DNA from 3 places in the Amycolatopsis sp. WAC 01375 genome. Region 1 is predicted to be linked to each of the others. Evidence: riboswitches for the same ligand, from Rfam matches in the RefSeq annotation. Region 1 holds a riboswitch; each other region holds the start of a gene.
What was found. A riboswitch is a leader RNA that binds a small molecule or an ion and turns the genes downstream of it on or off. The one in region 1 is predicted to bind S-adenosylmethionine.

Region 2: linked by a shared signal. The riboswitch ahead of thrC (threonine synthase) and the one ahead of DL991_RS07940 (methionine ABC transporter ATP-binding protein) in region 1 are both predicted to bind S-adenosylmethionine.
Region 3: linked by a shared signal. The riboswitch ahead of DL991_RS34870 (aminotransferase class V-fold PLP-dependent enzyme) and the one ahead of DL991_RS07940 (methionine ABC transporter ATP-binding protein) in region 1 are both predicted to bind S-adenosylmethionine.

Annotation. Positions count from the first base shown of each region.
Region 1 is NZ_QHHW01000017.1:118,230-125,712, reverse strand. Features, by position in the region: gene DL991_RS07950 (ABC-F family ATP-binding cassette domain-containing protein) at 1-1,019, opposite strand, end outside; gene DL991_RS07945 (4-(cytidine 5'-diphospho)-2-C-methyl-D-erythritol kinase) at 1,087-2,052, opposite strand; gene DL991_RS07940 (methionine ABC transporter ATP-binding protein) at 2,175-3,185, opposite strand; SAM riboswitch class I at 3,396-3,486, opposite strand; gene rsmA (16S rRNA (adenine(1518)-N(6)/adenine(1519)-N(6))-dimethyltransferase RsmA) at 3,734-4,570, opposite strand; gene DL991_RS07930 (GNAT family N-acetyltransferase) at 4,611-5,195, shown strand; gene DL991_RS07925 (DUF222 domain-containing protein) at 5,341-6,363, shown strand; gene DL991_RS07920 (resuscitation-promoting factor) at 6,424-7,483, opposite strand, start outside.
Region 2 is NZ_QHHW01000032.1:93,879-101,361, reverse strand. Features, by position in the region: gene DL991_RS20305 (ComEC/Rec2 family competence protein) at 1-1,304, shown strand, start outside; gene thrC (threonine synthase) at 1,498-2,763, opposite strand; SAM riboswitch class I at 2,776-2,908, opposite strand; gene holA (DNA polymerase III subunit delta) at 3,044-4,027, shown strand; gene rpsT (30S ribosomal protein S20) at 4,080-4,340, opposite strand; gene DL991_RS20285 (EamA family transporter) at 4,699-5,577, shown strand; gene DL991_RS20280 (VOC family protein) at 5,601-5,975, shown strand; gene DL991_RS20275 (class I SAM-dependent methyltransferase) at 5,972-6,559, opposite strand; gene lepA (translation elongation factor 4) at 6,673-7,483, shown strand, end outside.
Region 3 is NZ_QHHW01000053.1:85,059-92,541, forward strand. Features, by position in the region: gene DL991_RS34850 (AsnC family protein) at 1-208, shown strand, start outside; gene DL991_RS34855 (RluA family pseudouridine synthase) at 324-1,250, opposite strand; gene lspA (signal peptidase II) at 1,247-1,810, opposite strand; gene DL991_RS34865 (hypothetical protein) at 1,835-2,431, opposite strand; gene DL991_RS34870 (aminotransferase class V-fold PLP-dependent enzyme) at 2,451-3,824, opposite strand; SAM riboswitch class IV at 3,857-3,971, opposite strand; gene DL991_RS34875 (M23 family metallopeptidase) at 4,133-4,816, opposite strand; gene DL991_RS34880 (potassium/proton antiporter) at 4,948-6,426, opposite strand; gene DL991_RS34885 (helix-turn-helix transcriptional regulator) at 6,538-7,221, opposite strand; gene DL991_RS34890 (penicillin-binding transpeptidase domain-containing protein) at 7,265-7,483, opposite strand, start outside.

The DNA.
Region 1 (7,483 bases):
CCGGTCTCAGGCTCGGTGTCGCCGCCGAGCAGCTTGAGCAGTGTGGTCTTGCCGGACCCGTTGACGCCGACCAGGCCGATCCGGTCGCCGGGCCCGATCCGCCACGTGACGTGATCGAGCAAGGTGCGGTCGCCGCCGACGGTCAACGTGGCGTCCTCGATCTCCAGCACGGTCTTCCCCAGCCGACGCCGGGCGAAAGTCTGAAGTTCGACCGAATCCCGCGGCTCCGGCACATCGGAGATCAAGGCTTCCGCCGCCTCGACGCGGTAACGCGGCTTCGACGTCCTGGCCTGCGGGCCGCGACGCAGCCATGCGAGCTCCTTACGCGCCAGGTTCTGCCGCTTTTCCTCGGCCGTCGCCGCCAGCCTCGCCCGCTCGGCCCGCGCGAAGATCCAGTCCGCGTATCCGCCTTCGTACTGCTCGACGCGACCGTTGGCGACCTCCCAGGTCACACTCGCGACCGTGTCGAGGAACCACCGGTCGTGGGTAACGACCACGACCGCGATCCTGCGGTTGAGCAGGTGATCCGCGAGCCAGCGCACACCTTCGACGTCGAGATGGTTGGTGGGCTCGTCGAGCACGACGAGGTCCAGTTCACCGGTGAGGGCCGCCGCCAACGCGACGCGGCGCCGTTCGCCACCGGACAGGTTCGCCGTCGCCTTCTCGATTCCGAGAGCGGTGATTCCCAGACCATCCATAATGGACCTGACTCGCGCGTCAGCGGCCCACTCGTGCTCAGCGCCGTAGCGCTCCAGAACGACATCTCCGACCGTGCTGCCGTCGGGAAGTTCGGTCCGCTGGGTGACCACGGCCATCCGCAAGCCCCGGACTTGACTGACACGTCCCGTATCCGGCTCGGCGATCCCCGCGAGGACCTCCAGCAGCGTCGTCTTCCCGCCCCCGTTGAGACCGACGACGCCGATACGCTGCCCCTCCGCCACACCGAGCGAAACACTGTCGAGCAGCGGGCGCACCCCGAAGGACTTGCTCACCGACTCCAGGTTGACCAAGTTGGCCATGCCTCAGCCGATCCTTTCCAAAAAGCTTGCAACACAACGAATTAGTCGGTGTCCATTTCGGACACCCTCATGCGTGCACCCGAGGCGGCGACGGTCGCGGCGCGTCATCCCCGCCGACCAGCCGGGCTCCGGGGACCGGCCCGTGCGCGACACGAACCGTGCGACAGACCCCCGCACCGGACAACTCCGCGGCGACCTCGACGGCCGACTGCGCGTCCGCGCACAGAAAGGCACAGGTCGGCCCGGATCCGGACACGGTGCCGGCAAGCGCACCGGCGTTGACCCCGGCCCGCAACGTGCGCCGCAGTCCCGGACGCAACGAGACAGCGGCCGCTTGCAGGTCATTGCCGAGAAGCAACGCCAGCTGCCGCGGATCACCGGACGCCAGCGCCTCGACCACCGGAGTGTGCGAACCGATCCGAGGCGGGCTGCCTTCTTCACGCAACCTGTCCAGCTCGCCGAACACCCGCGGAGTCGAAAGTCCACGCTGGTCGAACGCCAGAACCCAGTGGAACGTGTGCCTCGACAAGACCGGCACCAGCTGCTCGCCCCGGCCGGTACCCAACGCGGTTCCGCCGTAGAGCGCGAAAGGAACATCGCTGCCGAGCTTCGCGGCGATACCGGCCAGCTCGTCTCGGGAAATGTCGAGCTTCCAAAGCGACGCGAGGCCCACCAGGGTCGCGGCCGCGTCGGCGCTGCCACCGGCCATCCCGCCCGCTACCGGGATGCCTTTACGCAGCACCACTCGGATCTTGGACTCGCCGTCCGCCTTGCCGACGTGGGCCGCCAGTGCCTGCGCCGCCTTCCAGGCGAGGTTGTTGGCCCCTGTCGGCACGGCACCTTCGCCTTCGCCGTAAACCTCGACACCGGGGTCTTCTGTGACCGCGACGGTCACCTCGTCGGTCAGGGAAAGCGCCTGGAACACGGTCACCAGCTCGTGGTAGCCATCCGGGCGTACGTCACCGACCGACAGGTGCAGGTTGACCTTGGCGGGGACCCTGACGGTCACTGGAGGCGGTACGACGGCGAGCACCAGTCAAGACTACGTGGCCGCTCCACTTGTGCTGTCACCAGGAGAAAAGAGAACGGGACGAGTCAGACACGAAACGGGCCGCCCGGACAGCTTTCGTCCTGGACGGCCCGTTCGCGGAGTAATCAGGCGGCGACGCCCTGCGGTCCGCGGACCGGGTGGGTCACGTGGCCGCCGCGTTCGGCGATCCAGGCGAGCGCGGCGTCCGCGCGCTCACCGCGCACACCGAGGCGGAACCGGCCGACCGGCGTGTCACCGATCCGGGTCAGACCGCCGCCGATCGTGGCGAGTTCGACGTCGAAGCGACCGGCGGCTTCCGGGAGCAGCGCACCAACCGAAGCGAAGCCGACGAGCACGACGTCCACCGCGCGGTCGTACTTCGAGGCCTGTGCCCGCCCGGTCTCGATCGCGGGAAGCAGCGCCTGCGCGGTCCGGCTGTTCGGGTCGGAGACCAGGTCGAGCACGGTTCCCCGTTCGATGATCGCCCCGGCCTCCAGGACCGCGACGTCGTCGCAGACACGGCGAACCACGCCGGCGTCGGGAGTGGTGAGCAGCACGGTGACTCCGAGCTCGGCACGCGCCCGGTCGAGCACGGTCAGGACCGCGCCGGACTCCTCGGGCTGCACGCCCGCGGTCGGGTCGTCGGCCAAGAGCACGGACGGCCCGGCGGCGAGAGCCTTGGCGATGGCCACCCGGCGCAGCTGCCCCTCGGTCAGGTCGCCCGGCCGCTGCCCCGCCCGGGGGGTGAGCCCGACCAGGTCGAGCAGGTTGCCGACCCGGTTGCGGCGCTGCGGACCGTCGAGGCCGAGCTGTTCGAGCGGCGAAGCGATGTTGCCGGCGATGGTGCGCTCGGCGAGCAATTCCGGTTTGGTGCTCACGACACCGACCTGGCGGCGGATCTCGCGAAGACGCCGTCCGTCGAGGGTTCCGGTGTTGAGGCCGTCGAGCCGGACGACGCCGCGGTCGGGGCGCTCCTGCAGGCCGATGCAACGAGCGAGGGTCGACTTGCCGGAGCCGGCCGGACCCACGACTCCGAATAGCGAGCCCGCTTGGATGTCCACGCTCACATCGCGCAGGGCAACGACCGGATTTCCGTTGAGGGGAAAGGATTTGGACAGGTTTTCGACAGTGATCACGAAGGGCTCCATGCACATGGGGCGCTGCATCTTTCGAGCGCGCCGACCGTCACCGAGTAACCGTCCGGAACGGACGGATTCAGAGATAAGGGAAAGAACTCAGGCAGTAACGGTGGAGCGTCGACACGCACTTACCGTGCGGCGACCTTCATCGACAACGCGTCGCCTGGTCAGCAGGAGCGGGTGGGTGACCCTGTTCATTAGGCACAGCCTCCATCGGTCCTGGCTGTAGCACCTGCCCTGTGGAGGGTGGTTGCTGCGACTTCGGCGAGCCAGGTCTCTCAGTCGCTCGGGATGGTTCACTGAGTAAAACCGATCCCACTGGATGAAAGCAAGCGCGTAGGCGCAGATCACACGTCTGGTCGCGTCCATCATACAGGATTCGCTGCCCATACTTTGAGACAGCGACAGGTGCTCTTGGACCTCGGCAGGGACGCTGCCTGCTAAGACGTGCCGGACTCGGGCAGATCCAGAAGAGGGCTTACGCACTCGTGCTGACCTTGACCAACTCGCGTCGGCGCGGTGCCGGTCACATCTTCCACGGTCGGTCAGACGGCCGCCGCGGCGATCCGAGCGAACTCGTGCACATCCAGCTGCTCACCGCGGGTCTTGGGGTCGATCCCCGCCTTTTCGAGCAGCTCCCCCGCGCGTTCGGCGGAACCGGCCCATGACGCCAACGCGGCACGCAAAGTCTTCCGCCGTTGAGAGAAGGCGGCGTCCACCACCGCGAACAGCCGCTCCCGGTCAACGGACGACACCACTTCGCCCCGCTCGAAAGCGACCAGTGCGGAGTCCACATTCGGAACCGGCCAGAACACCGCGCGGGGCACCGCGGCGACCTTGCGCGTCTTCCCGTACCAAGCGAGCTTGACGCTGGGCACGCCGTAAGTCCGGCTCCCCGGGCCTGCCGCCATCCGATCCGCGACCTCGGTCTGGACCATCACGAGGCCGCTGGTGAGCGACGGCAGCTCGGCGAGCAGGTGAAGCACGACGGGAACCGCGACGTTGTACGGCAGATTCGCGACGAGCGCGGTCGGCTGCGTTGGCAGGTCGCCCGCCGTGATCCGCAAAGCGTCCGCACCGACGACCTTCAGCCTTTCGGCCCCGCCTCGTTCGGCCACCGTGTCCGGCAGCCGCTTCGCCAGCACGGGATCGATCTCGACCGCGACGACCTCGGCACCGGTCGCGAGCAGTCCGAGGGTCAACGAGCCGAGACCCGGCCCGACTTCCAGCACGACGTCACCTTCGCCGATCCCGGAAAGATCGACGATGCGGCGCACGGTGTTGGGATCGTGCACGAAGTTCTGGCCGAGCTTCTTGGTCGGACGTACGTCCAGCTCGGCCGCAAGCGCCCTGATCTCCGCAGGGCCGAGCAGTTCAGTCACCCGACAATCGTAGTCAGCCTCGGCAAGCCACGATTGGCCGGTGGACGACGTCGTACTCGAAGGTGAGAAAGTCCGGCTGCGCGACTGGCGGCCATCCGATCTCCGATCGCTCGAAGACCTGCTCGATCCCGCGCGGCCTTGGCACACGACCAACGGGCCCTACTTCGGCACCCCGACCGCAGCTGCTGTCGCATCCACGGCGAGCGAACTCACGACCACCAACGCCGAACGGCCCGATCCCCGCGCCAGCCTCGCCGTGTGCGACCTGAGCGATGGCAGGTTGATCGGCAGGGTCAGCTGGTACTGGGAAAGCAGGCAGACCGACTGGCGGCGGATGGGGCTGGTCATCTACGACGAGCGGTACTGGGGCGGCGGATTCGGCACCGAAGCCTTGCGCCTGTGGACGACTTACCTGTTCTCCCGCACCGACACGCTGCGCCTGGACTTCGCGACGTTCTCGGGGAACCCGGGAATGATCGCCGTCGGACGACGGCTGGGTTTCGTCGAAGAAGGCCGGTTCCGGCGCGCTCGACGCTGGTCCGGCGGCGTGCACGACGCCGTCGTCTACGGGGTGCTCCGCGAGGAGTGGGAACAGCTCACCCCCTCAGGCAGGGGTCCGACGTGATCCGCTCCCATCATCCTTGTGGCGTTTCGAACTGACACCCATCCCACTCCAGGGTGATACGCGCAGGTCGGCGCCCCCGGAGGGTAATGATCATCCACCCGATCGATACCGTGCATTAGTTCGAATCTGCCTCGACAATCGAGGGATGACCAGCACAAACATTCCCAAGGCCTTCCCGCTCAACCTGCCGGAAGGTGACGCCGAACTGCTTCTCGACGAGTTGCAGACACGGCTACGCGAAGGGCGACGTCTGATCGCCGAAGTCGGCCAGATCCTGGCCGAGATCGAGTCCCGTGGTGTCCGTGAGCTCTACGGATACAACTCGATCGCCGTCTTTTACGAGCATGTGGCTCGGGTTCCTCGAGCGGAGGCCCAGAAGGTGACCGCTCGAGCGGTCGCGCTCAATTCGAGACGGGTGCGCGACGGCACGTCGATCGACCCCGTCGCGCCTTTGACCGGTACCGCGGCCTCCACCGGAGCGCTGGCCGAGGCCGGCATCGACCGGATCGTCACCGTCATGAAGCGGCTGCCCGACCACCTCACCGCGAGCACGCGGCACGAGGCCGAGAAGGGCCTGGTCGAGCTCGCCTGCGTCGCCAGACCACGCGACGTCACGGTGGCGGGGACGGAGTTGCTCGCGCATCTCGACCCGGACGGGAACCCCAAAGAGGATCCCAGTCCGAAACTTCAGCGAAGCGAGTTCTGGTTGCGTCAGAAGCGCACCGGTCGTTGGGACCTGCGTGGCAACCTCGACCCCGAAACAGGCGCCCGCCTGAACGCGCTTCTGGTGCCGCGGGCGTATCCGGCTCCGAACAGAGAAGCCGACGACCGTACGCCGGCGGAGAGACGCGGTGACGCACTCTCGGAGATCGTCGATCTCGCGGAAAGCAGCCCGGACATCCCGTTGCCCCGGCAGGCGTCGGAGCGGGTCACCGAGCAGCCTCCGCCCGCGGAGCCGGCCGAGACCCCGGTAAGCCGCCCCAGACCGCCCCAGGCACGGTCCCAGGGCTACCAAAGCCCACACCGTGGTGACGGAGGCGTCCGAGAGGGCAGTGCGGCTCAGCGATCCCGGAATGTGGCCCACATACGGCCGCCTCGCTGGTGGGCACGACTGTCGAGACCGAGATCCGGAGGCACTACACCACCGCAGGAGCCCTTAACGGCCTGAAGGCCACCTTGCGGGACGGAACCCACACGATGGCCTTCAGGAAGGAGAACTATTTGGCGGTCAGGCCTTCTTGCCACAGTGCGGCCAAGCGCCGTAGCCACCGCGGTCCTCGCGGACCTTCTCGGCGACAGCGATCTGCTGGGCCTTGCTGGCCTGGTGCGGGTACGCGGCGTACTGGTCGCCACCGTAGGCATCCCAGGTGCTCTTGTTGAACTGCAGGCCACCGTAGTAGCCGTTGCCGGTGTTGGCGGACCAGTTGCCGGTCGACTCACACTGCGCGATGCGATCCCAGGCGCCGGCGTCCCCGATGACCGGATCGGCGGGCTTCTTCGTACCGACCTTGACGATCTTGGGCTTGGCCTCGGTGATGACCTCTTCCGAGACCTTCTCGCGACCGACCTCTTTGCCGTTGCGGTTGGTGACCTTGTAGGTCACGGTCTTCTGGCCCGGGGTGCCCGGGTCTTCGACCTTGGTCTTGCCCTTTTCGAGCTCCGGGTCGTCGACCTTCTGCTCGGGCGGAGCGATTTCCTCGTTTTGCTTGACCATGGTGACGCCGGTCCGGCTGATGTGGACCTCGGCGCCGTCGATCAGCTTGACGTCGAGGCCGCCGACGGCCTCGTCGTCCGGGCCGAGGGTCATCCGGAGCTCACCGAGGAATTCCTTGGTGGTGACCGAGTTGGTCTGCACCTTCCGCGGGTCGTTCGCGCCGTCGTAGACCGTGACGTTCTTGAGGGTCTTGACCTCGACGGTGGCGCCCTCGAGCGGCAGCTCACCGTTCTGCGGGAGCGACGTCCAGGTGCCGGCCTTGGCGAGGTCTGCGCGACCGAGCTGGTTCAGCGCGTCGCCGAGGTTGGTCGCACGGACCCAGGACTCCTGCTGCGGCGCGCCGTCGACGATCAGGTTGAGCTTGCGGCCGCGCTCCAGCTTGATGACGCCGCCGTCGCCTACCTCGGCCTGCGGCGAGGGCGAGAGCGAGTCGTGCGCGCCGACCGAAAGACCGGCGTCTTCGAGGACCTCGCCGACCGTGTCGCCGAAGCTGTGGACGGTCTGCTGCTTGCCGTCGATGTCGAGCGTGACGCTCTTGTTCATCGCCATCGCGGCCGCGCCGCCACCGCCGAGG
Region 2 (7,483 bases), on a different contig from region 1:
CCGGGCTCGTCCTGCTGGCACCGCGGTGGGCCGAGTGGCTGGTCGGACGCGGAGTTCCGGCAGGCTACGCCGAGGGGCTGACCATCCCGCTGGCCGCGTTCGTGGTGACGACGCCGGTCATCGCGGGCATGGCGGGATCGGTCAGTCTCGTCTCGGTGGTGACCAACGTGCTCGCCGCGCCGGTGGTCGCCCCGGCCACCGTGTTCGGCGTGCTCGCCACCGTCGTCGGACCGTGGTGGCCGTCGGCGGGCAGGCTGCTGGTCCGCCTGACCGAACCCGAGGCGAGCTGGCTCATCACCGTGGCCCGCCACGGCGCCCGGGCGCCGGGTGCGGTCGTGGACTGGCCGGATGGCTGGTGGGGTGGGCTGCTGGCGGCCGGCCTGCTCGTCGTGGTGCTCGTCGTCGTCCGGCTGCGCCACGCCAGGATCTTGCTGGCGGTTGCGCTGGCCGCCGGTCTGCTCGTCTTCGTACCGGTGCGGGTGCTGGCACCGGCCTGGCCACCGGCGTCGTGGAGCGCCGTCGCCTGCGACGTCGGACAGGGGGATGCCGTAGCCCTCGCCACGGGCGAGCCAGGCAGAGCGGTCCTGGTCGACACCGGGCCGGAACCGGGACCGGTCGACGAATGCCTGCGCAGGCTCGGCGTGGATCGTGTTCCGTTGATCGTGTTGAGTCATCTGCACGCCGACCACATCGGCGGCCTCGAATCCGTCTTCGAGGGCCGGTCGGTCGGTGCGGTCGCCGTCGGCCCGGGCCGGGCTCCCGCCTGGGCGTGGCAACAGGTCGCGGACGAGACCGCACGCCGCGGGATTCCCTTGCTGGAGCTGGGGATCGGGCAGCGGCTGGACTGGCCGGGGCTGTCGCTCGACGTACTGGGGCCGCGGTATGTCACCCGGCGTTCGGTCCTCGAACAGGACGGCACGGTGATCAACAACGGTTCGGTCGTCCTGCGCGCCGGGACCCCGGCGGGCAGGCTTCTGCTGACGGGCGACGTCGAGCTCGCCGCGCAGGCCGACCTGATGGCCGAGGGTGCCGATCTGCAAGCCGAGATCCTGAAAGTCCCGCATCACGGAAGCCGTTACACGGCACCGGATTTCCTCAACGCCGTCGCACCGAGGGTGGCGTTGGTGAGTGTCGGGGCCGGAAACACCTACGGCCATCCGAACAAGTCCACTTTGGACAATCTGGCCACGGTCGGCGCGTCGATCGCCAGAACGGACACTGACGGCGACACCGCGGTCGTCGCCGACGCGCGGGGACTTGCCTTGCTGCGCCGGGGTGAGCCCCGCGGCCCGCCTCGTTCTTGAGGCGGGCCGGGCGGGAACTCAGTGCCTGTCGGTGAATCCGCGCCGCGATCGACGTCGACAGGACGCGATCTGGTTGAACACGTCCTTATGGGCGGTCAGGGCGTCCTGCCACCGCGATAGCGGGCCTTCGACCAGGGCGGGTTCACGCGTTATGTCCTGTTGGCGAACCCGTCCTCAGCTCCGCCAACAGGTCTCAGATGCCGAGTGCTTCGCGGACCGCGTCGGCTGAGGCGCTGACGGTGGCCTTCGGGCCGATCTTGCCCTCGACGGCATCGAGGGTCTTCAGGCCGTCACCGGTGATCAGCAGGACGATCTCCTCGTCCGGGTTGAGCTTGCCGGTCTCGATGAGCTTCTTGGCCGTCGCGACGGTGACCCCACCGGCGGTCTCGGTGAAGACGCCCTCGGTGCGGGCGAGCAGCCGGATGCCCTCGACGACCTCTTCGTCGGTGACGTCTTCGATCGCGCCGCCGGTGCGGTTGACCACGTCGAGGACGTAGGGGCCGTCGGCCGGGTTGCCGATCGCGAGCGACCGGGCGATCGTGTCCGGCTTGACCGGCTGGACGACGTCGTGGCCCGCACGGAAGGCCGCCGAGACGGGGGAGCAGCCGGTGGCCTGCGCGCCGAACACCTTGTACGGCGTCTCGTCGACGAGACCGAGCTGCCCGAACTCGCGGAAACCCTTGTCCACCTTGGTGAGCTGGGAACCGGAGGCGATCGGGACCACGATCTGGGAGGGGAGCCGCCAGCCGAGCTGTTCGGCGACCTCGAAGGCCAGCGTCTTGGAGCCTTCGGAGTAGTAGGGCCGGACGTTCACGTTGACGAACGCCCAGCTCTCCTGCTCGGCGGCGAGCTGGGTGGCGAGCCGGTTCACGTCGTCGTAGTTGCCGTCGACCGCGATCAGGTCGCCGTCGTACACGGCGGTGGTGAGGATCTTCGCGCGCTCGAGGGTCTTCGGGATCAGCACGACCGACCGCCAGCCGGCGCGGGCCGCCGCGGCGGCGACGGCGTTGGCCAGGTTGCCGGTCGACGGACAGGCGAGCACGTCGAAGCCGAATTCGCGGGCGGCGGCCAGCGCGACGGCGACCACACGGTCCTTGAACGAGTGCGTGGGGTTGCCGGTGTCGTCCTTGACCCAGACCTTCTTGACGCCCAAGGCTTTCGCGAGCCTGTCGGCCTGGATGAGCCGGGTGGCGCCGGGTTCGGTGTTGGGGATTTCTTCGACGTTCGACGGAACGGGAAGGAGTTTCTTGTAGCGCCAGATGTTCTTCGGTCCGGCTTCGATGTCCTCGCGGCGCACGCGGCCGAAGTCGTAGGCGACTTCGAGCGGCGAGAAGTCCTCGGCGGAAACGAATTCGGGGGCGAGCGGCTGCCGGTGTCCCTCTTCCTTCGACACCAGTTCGACGGCCGGTCCGAGATCCGGGGTCTTGGTGGTGGAGGTCGTGCCGAGGGTTGCGGTCATCGCGAGGTCCTTTCCTCATCTGCCCCGCCGTGGCGGGCCGGAATTGGCACCGTGTTCGTCAGCTATCCCGCGATCGCGGAATGACAGGCTGACGCCGGTTGCCGGGGCTTCGTCGGGCCGTTCCCTCTGCCCCTCTGGATGAGCGGTATTCGATTGTCGGCACGCGTGTCATCGCGTCGCCTCGCCAACACCGTACGACATGAGCCTCAGGTGGGGCCACCGTGCCCGGAACACATCACCGGACAAAGCACACGAGAGGACGAGTGGCAGGATCGTCACCGTGACGACGCAAGCTTCCGCCCCATCGCCGCTGGTCCTGGTTCTCGGTGAGGAAGAGCTGCTGATCGAACGCGCGGTCCGCGGCGCTTCGGATGCGGCCAAAGCCGCCGATCCGACGGCGGATCTCACCCGGATCCGGGTGTCGGACCTCACAGTCCCGGCGCTCGCGGAGATGGTCAGCCCCTCGCTGTTCGCGGAAGGCAGGGTGATCGTCCTCGAATCGGCGCAGGACATTTCGCAGGAGCTCGCCGACGGGGTGATGGCCTACGTCAAGGCGCCCGCCGACGGCATCGTGCTCGTCGTCGTGCACAGCGGAGGCGGTCGGAGCAAGGCCGCGAAGGCGCTCCCCGCCGCCTTGAAGAAGGCAGGGGCGGAGGTCGTCGAATGCCCGAAACTGACCAAGGCCGCTGAGCGGGAATCCTTTGTCCGCAACGAGGTCCGCCGGGTCGGCGGGAAGATCGACGGTGCGGCCGTGCTCGCGCTGATCGACGCGGTCGGCTCGGATCTGCGTGAGTTGTCGTCGGCCGCGACCCAGCTCGTCGCGGACGCGGGCGGAACGGTCGACGAGCAGGCGGTCCGCCGCTACCACCGGGGCCGCGCGGACGTGAACGGATTCGCCGTCGCCGAAAAGGCCGTCGCCGGTGACAAGGCCGCGGCGCTCGAATCGCTGCGCTGGGCGATGCAACTGGGCGTGCCGCACGTGCTGGTCGCCGACGCTCTCGCCGACGCGGTCCGGACGATCGCGCGGGTGTCCGGCGCCGGTCGCGGGAACCCGAACCAGATGGCCGGCGAGCTGGGGATGCCGCCGTGGAAGGTGCGCAAGGCGCAGGGGCAGGCCCGAGGCTGGGGTCAGGACGGTCTGGCCACCGCGATGCGGGTGGTCGCCCGGCTCAACGCCGAGGTCAAGGGGGTCGCGGCCAACCCGGAGTACGCGTTGGAACGCGCCGTGCTTGAGGTCGTCGACGCCCACGGTACAAGCCGCTGAACATGGCGAAGGGCCCCGGCGACGTGAGTCGCCGGGGCCCTTCGAAAGCCGATCAGAGAGAGTTCGCGCGCTTCGCGAGCGCGGACTTCTTGTTGGCGGCCTGGTTGGCGTGGAGAACGCCCTTGGTCACAGCCTTGTCCATCTTCTTGGCCGCGTCCTTCTGCAGCTCCAGGGCCTTGGCCTTGTCGCCGGCGTCGGCTGCCTCGCGGAACTTGCGGATCGCGGTCTTCACCGAGGACCGGATCGCCTGGTTGCGCTGACGCGCCTTCTCGTTGGTGGTGATGCGCTTGATCTGCGACTTGATGTTGGCCACGGGGGCGCTCCTCTTGAATCTCTCGGTGGTTTCGCCGCCGCGCTGTGACCGGCCCTGCATGCTCGTGAGAGCGGCGCGGGTTTCCTCCATGACGGAATGCCACACGACGGTGAGAGGCAATCTTAACAGCCGCCCCGGGGCCGCTCACGGCCGCCTGGGGAGGGGGATTGCGGTACGGTGAAGATCGTAGTGCCTAGGGTTCCGCCGCCTGCCCGTTCAGCGAAACACATAATCAGGGCAGAGGGGACAGGTCCGAGCGGCACCATCGGCGGGGCCGGAAGCGCTGCCGTTCATCTGACGGGACAAAAGCCTGGAGGACCGGTGTTTTCCGCATGCGCGGAAAACGGGAAGGTCCGCCGTGAACGCCACCGCTCTGTCCTTGGTCGTCATCGCCGCAGTCATCCACGCGGGCTGGAATCTGGCAGCCAAGCGGATCCGCCGTGGCGGAGCCCGGTTCGTCTGGGCCTACTACAGCCTCTCCGCGATCCTTCTCGTACCCGTCATGGCGGTCTCACTGGCGGTGGAGCCGCAACGTCCACAGTGGACCTGGCTGTTCGCGGCCGTGGTTACGGCGGTGTTCCACGTCACCTACGGGATCGTCCTCCAACGGGGTTACGCCGTCGGCGATCTGTCCGTCGTCTATCCCGTCGCCCGCGGTACCGGGCCGCTGCTCTCGGTGCTCGCGGCCGTCGTGCTGCTCGGCGAGCGGCCAGGGGTGCTCGGCCTGATCGGCGCGTTCCTCGTGATCGCCGGCGTGCTGGTCATCGGTACCGGACGCGCACCGGCGCATGCCGACGCCGCCGATCGCGTCGCTCGCCGCAAAGGCGTGGCCTACGGACTGCTGACCGGGGTCACGATCGCCGCCTACACACTGTGGGACGCGCATTCGGTCACCGGCCTCGGTGTCCCGCCGATCATCTATTTCGGAACCGGTGCGATCGTGCAGAGCCTGCTCATGGCGCCGTACGCGCTGAAGGACCGCGAGGAGGTCGCGTGGCTGTGGCGCGAGCACAAGCGCGAAATCCTCATCGTCGGCCTGCTCTCACCGGTCGCCTACCTGCTGGTCCTCTACGCCCTCCAGATCGCTCCGGTGAGCCTCATCGCACCCGCGCGCGAACTGAGCATCGTCCTGGGCGGCCTCGCCGCCTGGCTGGTACTGGGGGAGGCGAACGCCGTCCGCAGGCTGGCCGGGTCGGCGGTGGTGCTGGCCGGGATCACCGCGATTGCGATGGCCTGAACCCGTCCGGTAGGGATGGGGTCATGGACGTGCTGAGCAGCAGGGTGCTGATCCACCCGAAGGACCTCGAGGTGTCGACGGCGTTCTATCGGGACACCCTGGGCTTGGCGATCGACAAGGAGTTCCCCGGCGGGACGGTGTTCTTCGCCGGGAACGGGTCGATCGAGATCGTCGGTACCGGGGAGACCGGCCCGACCCCTGACGTCGCCTTGTGGCTCCAGGTCCGGGATCTGTCCGCGGCGCTCGCGGAGCTCGCGGCGAAGGGCTTGGAACCGGTCCGCGGGGCGCGTCGTGAACCCTGGGGGCTGGACGAAGCGTGGATCGCCGATCCGGACGGCACCAGGATCGTGCTGGTCGAGGTGCCGCGTGAGCATCCGTTGCGCACCGACCCGCGTTAGGACCGCGGCTTGATCGCGCGCAGCTGAGCGGCGAGCGAGGCGCCGAAGCCCGGCGGGTCCCAGGTCCAGGTCTGCAGGTCGGTGAAGCCGGCGGCGGCCGCTTCGTCGGCCAGCTCGTGCCGGGACACCGGCAGCCACTTCTCGTGCGAAGACAGCAGCAGCCTGCCGCCGGGCCGCAGCACGCGGAACAGCTCGGCGAAACCGGCCGCCCGGTCTTCCCACAGCTGCACGTTGTTGACGCTCAGGATCACGTCGACGCTCTCGTCGGGCTCACCGGTGGACTCCGCGGCGCCGCGCCGTAGCTCGACCTTGTCGCCGCAGCGGCGACGGGAGCGGGCGAGCATCTCCGGAGAGGGGTCGACGCCGACCGCACGGTCCGCGCGTTCGGCCGCGGCCTGGAGGCCGACTCCTGGGCCGGGGCCGACGACCAGCGCGGTTTCGCCGGACTCGATCGACGCCAGTTCAACGATGCGAAGTTCGGTGGCGGCGTTGCCGTGCGCCATCGCCAGGCCGCCGAACCGGCCGAGCAGTCCCCTGGGATGGCCGAACGTGCGATCGAGCATTTGGGACAGTGAAGTACTCATACTTCGAGGGCACCACAGCTCACCACGGGCCGCATCGGGGATGACCCCCACCCGCACCCGGAGCGGCATGGGACCATAGAGGTGGCACACCCCGACCTTCGCGAGGAAACCCGTTGACGACGTTCGCCGACACGACCTTCACGCCCCCGGAGCTCATCCGGAACTTCTGCATCATCGCGCACATCGACCACGGCAAGTCGACCCTGGCCGACCGGATGCTGCAGCTCACCGGCGTGGTCGAGGAACGGGCCATGCGGGCTCAGTACCTCGATCGAATGGACATCGAGCGGGAACGCGGGATCACCATCAAGGCGCAGAACGTGCGCCTGCCCTGGAAGGTCGACGGGCAGGACCACGTCCTGCACATGATCGACACGCCGGGCCACGTCGACTTCACCTACGAGGTCTCCCGCGCGCTCGAGGCGTGTGAAGGCGCCGTCCTGCTGGTCGACGCCGCGCAGGGGATCGAGGCGCAGACGCTCGCCAACCTGTACCTCGCGCTGGAGAACAACCTCCAGATCATCCCGGTGCTCAACAAGATCGACCTGCCGTCGGCGGATCCGGACAAGTACGCCGCCGAGCTCGCGCACATCATCGGCTGCGAGCCCTCGGACGTGCTGCGTGTGTCGGCCAAGACCGGCGTCGGCGTCGGTGACCTGCTCGACGCGGTGGTGAAGCAGGTGCCCGCGCCGGAGGGTGACGCCGATGCTCCGGCACGGGCGATGATCTTCGACTCGGTGTACGACACCTACCGGGGCGTCGTCACCTACATCAGGGTCGTCGACGGCAAGATCACGCCGCGCGAGCGGATCAAGATGATGTCCACCGGCGCGACCCACGAGCTCCTCGAGGTCGGGATCATCTCGCCGGAGCCCAAGCCCAGCAAGGGGCTGGGCGTCGGCGAGGTGGGCTATCTCATCACCG
Region 3 (7,483 bases), on a different contig from region 1:
ACTGCTCACCGCGGACGGCAAGCCGATCGCGAAGGCGCCGGTCTCGCTGACCTCGCGGCCGCCGCACAAGATCGGCGTCCGGCCCGGTGAGACCCTCGGCGGGCACACCGTCTATGTGCTGCCGGACGCCACCCGCGTGGTCGCCGTGCGCTGGTCGCCCCGGCCCGAGCCGGACGAGCGCACGCTGACCTGGTCCATCGACGACTGATCCCCCGTCACAGAAACCCCACACGTCACAACGGCTGCGCGTGAAGGCCCCTTCACGCGGCTCAGCCGAGGGAACTCGCCCTTCGCGCCGCCCGGCCCCACCGGTCACATCGTGCCTAGTTTTCGTCCTGCAGGATCCGCAGCGCGGTGGCGAGGTCGTCCGGGTACTCCGATTCGAACTCGACCCAGCGCCCGTCGGACGGGTGGGCGAAGCCGAGCGTCTTCGCGTGCAGCCATTGCCGGGAAAGCCCGAGCTTGCGCGCCAGCACCGGGTCGGCACCGTAGGTCAAATCACCGACGCAGGGGTGCTTGAGCGCCGAGAAGTGCACGCGGATCTGGTGCGTGCGGCCGGTCTCCAGTTTGATCTGCGCCAGCGACGCGGCGCGGAAGGCCTCGACGACCTCGTAGTGCGTGACGCTGGGCCGCCCGCCCTGGACGACCGCGAACTTGTAGTCGTGCCGGGGGTGCCGGTCGATCGGCGCGTCGATGGTGCCACGCGTCGGATCGGGGTGGCCCTGCACGATGGCGTGGTAGCCCTTGTCGACGGTGCGTTCCTTGAACGCCCGCTTCAGCACGGTGTACGCGTGCTCGCTCTTCGCCACGACCATAACGCCGGTGGTGCCGGCGTCCAGCCGGTGCACGACGCCCTGGCGTTCGGCGGCGCCCGAGGTCGCGATCCGCAGCCCGGCGGCGGCGAGCCCGCCGACGACGGTCGGCCCGGTCCAGCCGGGGCTCGGGTGCACGGCGACGCCGACCGGCTTCGAGATCACCACGATGTCGTCATCGTCGTGCAGGATCTTCATGCCTTCGACGGGTTCCACGACGACCTCGATGGGCGAGGCCGGATCGGGCAGCGTCACTTCGAGCAGCCCGCCTGCGGTCAGCCGGTCCGACTTCCCGGCCTGCCTGCCGTCGAGCAGGATCTCGCCGGATTCGGCCAGTTCCGCCACGATCGTGCGGGAAAGTCCCAGCAGTTTCGCCAGCCCCGCGTCGACGCGCATGCCGTCGAGCCCATCGGGAACGGGCAACATCCGCGCGCTCATTCGCTCGCCGCTTTCTTCTTGTCTTTTGTGGATGTTCCGTCGTAGTCCTTGCCCAGCAAGGAAAGGATCACGATGAGCACGCCGCCGACACAGATCGCGGAGTCGGCGACGTTGAAGATCGCCCAGCCCTGCCCGTTCGGCGCGAACGCGGAGATCATGTCGACCACGTGTCCCTGCAGCGGGCCCGGCGCGCGGAAGATCCGGTCGGTGAGGTTGCCGAGCGCACCGGCCAGTACCAGGCCGAGACCGATCGCCCAGCCCACCGAGCGCAGCCGCCGGGACAGCCAGACGATGGCGATCACGACGGCGATCGCGACCAGCGCGAGCACCCAGGTGAGCCCGGTCGCCATCGAGAAGGCGGCGCCGGGGTTGCGTACCAGCTGGAAGTACACCAGCCCGCCGAGGAACTCGACCGGCTGCTTGCCCTCGAGCGTGGACACGGCGATCTGCTTGGTGAGGAGGTCGATCCCCCACAGCACCGCGGCGACGGCGAACACCACAGCGACGCGCTTCTTGGGCAGCGGCGGCGACGGTGGCGCGGTTTCGGGCTCTGTACTCACTCTCCCATTGTCCACTGAGCCCGCTCAGGCCTCCTCGGCGGCTGTCTTCGGCCTGCTCAGCAGGGCCGCGAACGCGCCGGCGAGCGCGACCAGCGACGACAGCACCAACGCGAGCTGCCCTCGCGCGAGCACGACCGCGCAGAGCACGAACGCCGCGGCCACGACGAGCACCAGCACGCTGCGCTCCAGCCAGGCGAGCCCGACCAGGCCGAGCGTCAGCAGAACCGCGCTCCGCGCGTCGCCGTCCATGTCGAGTTCCCAGTAGCCGACCAGATCCGCCAGCACGATGGCGACCAGCCCGCCGAGCGCGATCCCGGCGACCTTCCACCACCGAACGGTCTTCGCCCGGAACGCGTAGAACAGCACCGTGCCGAGGTAGACCGCGAGGACGGCGAACAGCCAGTTGTCCATCCTGCCCATGCCGACGACCGAAACCGCGGTCAGGGCCTCACGGCTCGTCTCCCCGCCGTGGACGGATCCGAACATGCCGCCGTTCGCGTACGGCGCGTAGGCGAACCATCCCTCGGACCGGCGCGCGCCGACGGACAGGGCCACCACCGCCAGCTGGGCGAATCCCAGCAACGCCAGCGGAAACCAATAACGTGGTCGCTCGTTCCCCATGCGGGGTGAGGCTAGTGGGTCAGGCGCAGAACGGGGGCAGTTCCCGCGGATCGTTCTCCGGCACCCAGCGGCCCTCGGGCTTCTCGTACTGCCAGCGGGCGCCGCGGGCGACGATCTGGCGCAGTGCCAGCACGAGCCGGTCGACGTGTTCGGTGGTGCTGCCGAGGCCGAGGCTGACCCGGACGGCCTGCTGCCCGGTCGAACCGGCGGCGGAGATCAGCCGTTTGGTGGCGATGTGCGCGCAGAACGCGCCGTCCCGCACGCCGATGCCGTACTCCGCCGAAAGGACCGCAGCGAGCCAGCCCGGGTCGAACCCGTCGACGACGAAGCTGAGCGTGCCGACCCTGTCGACCGGCGCGTCGAACAGCCGCAGTTCGGCGAATCCGGGAACCGCGGCGAGACCGCGACGCAGCCGCGCCAGCAGTTCGTCCTCGTGGGCGACGATCGCGTCCCAGTTCCCGGCCAGTGTCTCGCAGGCGACACCGAGCGCGTAGACGCCGACGGTGTTGGGAGAACCGGCTTCGTGCCGCTCGGGGCCGGAATTCCAGACCACGCCGAGGTTTTCGGAGTCACGGTTGACGAGCTTCGTCGCACCGCCACCGGCGAGGTACGGCTGGGCGGCGCGCAGCCAGTCGGCGCGGCCGATCAGCGCTCCGGCACCGAAAGGCGCGTACAGCTTGTGGCCAGACAGCGCGACGTAGTCGACGTCCAGTTCACGCACCGAGATCTTCCGATGCGGGGCGAGCTGCGCCGCGTCGAGCGCGATCCGGGCGCCGTGCCGCCGCGCGACCGCGGCGATCTCCTTGACCGGCAACAGTTCCCCGGTCACGTTGGACGCGCCGGTGATGACCACCAGCCGCGGCCCCTGTGGGCAGTCCGCGAGTGCTTCGTCCACAGCGGACACCGCGGCGAGACGGGTGCGAGGGGTCTGGATCCGGCGGACGTTCGGGCCCCGCCACGGCAGCAGCGCGGCGTGGTGATCGGTGTCGAACACGACGACCGACGTGTGCTTCGGCAGGCTGCGCGCGAGAAGGTTGAAGGAATCGGTGGTATTGCGGGTGAACACGACGGCGTCGGTCGACCGCGCGTCGACGAAGTCCCGCAGGATTCCGCGCGTGCGCTCGTAAAGCTTGGTGGAGATCTGCGAAGCGAACCCGGCGCCGCGATGCACGCTGGCGTACCAGGGCAGGAATTCGTCGACGGCGGCACGCACCTTGTCCAGGCAGGGGGCGCTCGCCGCGTGGTCGAGGTTGGCGTATCCGATATGGTCACTGCCGCCGCCGGTCACCAGCGGGACCCGCAGATCGGCGCACGCGACCGTCGGGATTTCGTGTGTGGCAACGGTTTCCGCGACAGCGGCGGGGGTGTTGGTGCGTTCGATAGCGAGAGTCATCGTCATCCTCCGGGCCAGGGGACCCGACGAGGATCCCGCGCTTGCCCGTCGCACCACGCGACGAGCCAGGTCCTCACCCGGGGCACCCCACCGCGGAAGGAGGGTTGCCGGTCAGCTAGCCGGGGCTTGACGCTGACACTCGTGACCTACGGACGAAGTTAGCGGACGGGCAGGCGATCGAGCCACCCCTCGTCCGCATCTTGAGACGCCGCTCACGTGCTCCGCAAGCGAGGAAACCCGCAATTCGGCACCTGATTGCGCTGGTTCGCGGCCTGGACCAGCGCAATCAGGTGCCGAATTGCGGCAGGTCAGGCGCGGAATCGGCCGGGCAGCGGGACGATCGCGCGGGAGGACACCGAGGTCGCGGTCCCCGAGTACTGATCGGTGCCCGCGGTGAACTGCCAGCCGCCGAAGGTCTTGCCGTCGACGGCCTCGCCGTAGGCCGCCGCGACCTTGGTGGAGACCTCGTCGTAGGACATGCCGTTCCAGTTGCCCGCGCCGACGCCGAAGTCGCGCGAGTCGCCGCCCTGCGCGGCGGCCGCGGGCAGCGTCCACAGGGTGAAGTGCACGTGGGCGCCGGTGCTGCTGCCACCGCAGGGCAGCGCGTTACCGGTCCGGCCGAGTGCGTCGCCAGGGGCGACCTTCTGGCCGTCGGTGACCGCGATGCCTTCCAGGTGGTAGTACCCGGTCCGCCAGCCGCCGTCGTGGTCGACGGTCACCCAGTCGCCGCCGTCGCAGTGCTGGATCCGGACCGTGCCCGCCAGCGGGGCGCGAACGGTCCGGTCGCCGGGGCTGAAGTCGATGGCGTTCTTCACGCCGGAGGTCCCGTTGTCCGAGTGGATCCCCGCCGAGTAGACCGACTGGCCTGTTTCGAAGGGCAGCCCGAACACGGGAAACGCGCCGGCCGCTGTCGCCACCGGGGCGGTGAGAACCACCCCGGCGAGTGCCGCGGCGACCCCCAGACCGGCGAACCGCACAGGAAGTTTCGTCACCTTGCGTACTCCTTACCCCGCGACACTCACCCATTCGATGGAGTCGATTGCCGGGAAAGTAATCCAAAAGGAGGACGCAAGGGAAGAATTATCTGAGATCAACCGACGAACAGCTGGTGCCGGGCCGTGACCTACTGGCCGGATTCGCCCTTCCACCTGGCGAGGCGTCCGGCGCGGTCGACGGCCCGCAGGCGCCGCTCGGCCGCGTCACGGACTTCGGCGGTGGTCACGACGAGTAACTGATCCCGTTCCTGGAGCCGGGTGTTCTTGTTGGGCGTGAAGCCGGTGCCGTCACGGACGAGGAGGCTGATCGTCGCCCCGATGGGCAGCCGTAGTTCGGCCAGGTAGACGCCGTGCATCTTGGATCCGGCGTTGATCCGGACCTGCAGGAGTTCCGCGCCCATCTCGTCGAGCGGGGCGGAGTCGACGTCGATCTCGTGCGCTTCGGTGTGCTGGGCGAGTCCGAGCACGCGCGCGAGCGGGGTCAGCGTCGCGCCCTGGAGCAGCGTCAGCACGATGACCAGCACGAACACCGCGTCGACCAGCTCCTGCGCGCCGGGCACCCCCGACGACAGGGGGATCAGCGCGAGCACGATCGGGACCGCCCCGCGCAAGCCCGCCCAGGACAGGAACACCTGTTCTCGCCAAGGGATCTTGAACGGCAGCGCCGAGAGCACCACCGACAACGGACGGGCGAGCAACAACACGACCGCGCCCGCGACCAGGCCCTGGACCAGGCTTTCGAGGATCCTGCTCGGCGAGGCGAACAGGCCGAGCAGCACGAACAGCCCGATCTGCGCGAGCCAGCCGAGCCCCTCGGCGAAGGACAGCGTGTCCGACCGGTGCGGCAGCTTCGAGTTCCCCAGCACCAGTGCCGCGACGTAGGTGGCGAGCAGGCCCGACGCGTGGGCGAGCTGACCGCTCGAGTACGCCACGACGCAGACCGCGACCGTGGCCAACGGGTACAGACCGGTGGCGGGAAGCGCCGCCCGGCGCAGCGCGAACGCCCCACCCCAGCCGAACGCGAGGCCGATCACCAGGCCGGCGGCCAGTTCGTAGACCACCAGCAGCGGCAGCGACCAGTCGACGGTCGCGCCCTCGGCCAGCACGACGACGGCGATGTAGGCCGGGGCGTCGTTGATCCCCGACTCGATCTCCAGCGCGCCGACCAGCCGTTTGCCGATCCCCGCCGATCTCAGCACGGAGAAGACCGCGGCGGCGTCGGTCGAGGCCAGCACCGCGCCCCACAGCAACGCCATCCGCCAGTCCAGGCCCAGCAACCAGTGCAGGGCCGCGCCGGTGACCGCGATACTCACCACGACGGCCACTGTGGACAGTGCGATTCCGATGCCCAGCGACGGTTTCACGGCCGTCCAGCGGGTGGTGAGGCCACCCTCGGAAAGGATCATCACCAGCGCGGCGAGGCCGAGTGACTGGGTGAGCTCGGGGTTGTCGTACTGGATGCCGAACCCGGCTTCGCCGAGCAGGACCCCCATCCCCAGGTACAGCAGCAGCGAGGGAAGGCCGACCCGGATCGACACCCGGACGGCGATCACGGCGACGAGGAGCACCGCACCACCGGTACCGAGAATGAGCGGGAGCTGCTCCATGTCGCCTCCCGTCCGGCCGCCGTGAGGGCTCCAGAATAGTGAGGCGGTGGTCGTCACTCGTTCGTGTACCGGCCGGAAAGCGTCCGGATAGCCTGTGTTACAGACTGTCCACTAGGGACTGCGCAGGGCCACCAGGTCGACACCGAGGTCCGCGAACGGTTTCTCCGCCGCGGGCAGGACTTTCACCGCGCGGTTGCCCTCACGGGACAACCAGCCGGCACTCACTGCGTGAGACAGTAGCGCCGCGGGGGCCCGGCCCGCCAAATGATCACGCCGGACCGTCCAATCCAGACAGTCGCGCAGTATCGGGCGGCGGCCGTCGGCGATCTCCACCCCGAGCCCGCCGAGCACCTCGCGTCCGCGACCGGTCAGCGTCAGGCCGTCGGCCTCGTCGATCAGCCCGCCGGCGAGCATCCCGTCCCGCAGCGCGACGCCGACCCTCCCGGCGAGGTGGTCGTAGCAGGTCCGGGCGAACTCCAGCCGTTTCACCCGCACCGACGAACGCAATCCCTTCACCGGGCGGTGCTCGGCATGCTGCGCCAGATGCTCGATCAGCTCCGCCACCCGGGGGTCGGCTATCCGGACGTAACTGTGCCGTCCCTGTTTCACCCGCACGACGAACCCGGCCTCGGTCAGCTTCGTCACGTGCTCGCTCGCCGTCGACGCGGCCACCTCGGCCGCGCCTGCCAGCTCCGTCACCGTCCAGGCGCGCCCGTCGAGCAGCGCGAGGCACATCGACGCGCGACTCGGATCGGCGAGCACGGCCGCGACCTCGGCCAGTGCGATCGTTTCCATGCGTTCACCGTAGAAGACCGACGCTTCGGCGAGCGCCGAACCGTCAGCCGGCCAGGAACTTCGCCGCCAGCTGCACCGCGGGCTTGGAGTCGTTGGCACCCTCGAGCATGACGGCGAAGGCGACGTCCCCGCGGTAGCCGACGAACCAGCCGTTGGCGTCGGCACCCGAACCGAACTGCGCCGTCCCCGTCTTGCCGAAGACTGCTCCGCTGCCCTTCAGCGCCTTCGCGGTCCCTGTCGTGCAGACCTCGCGCATCATCGC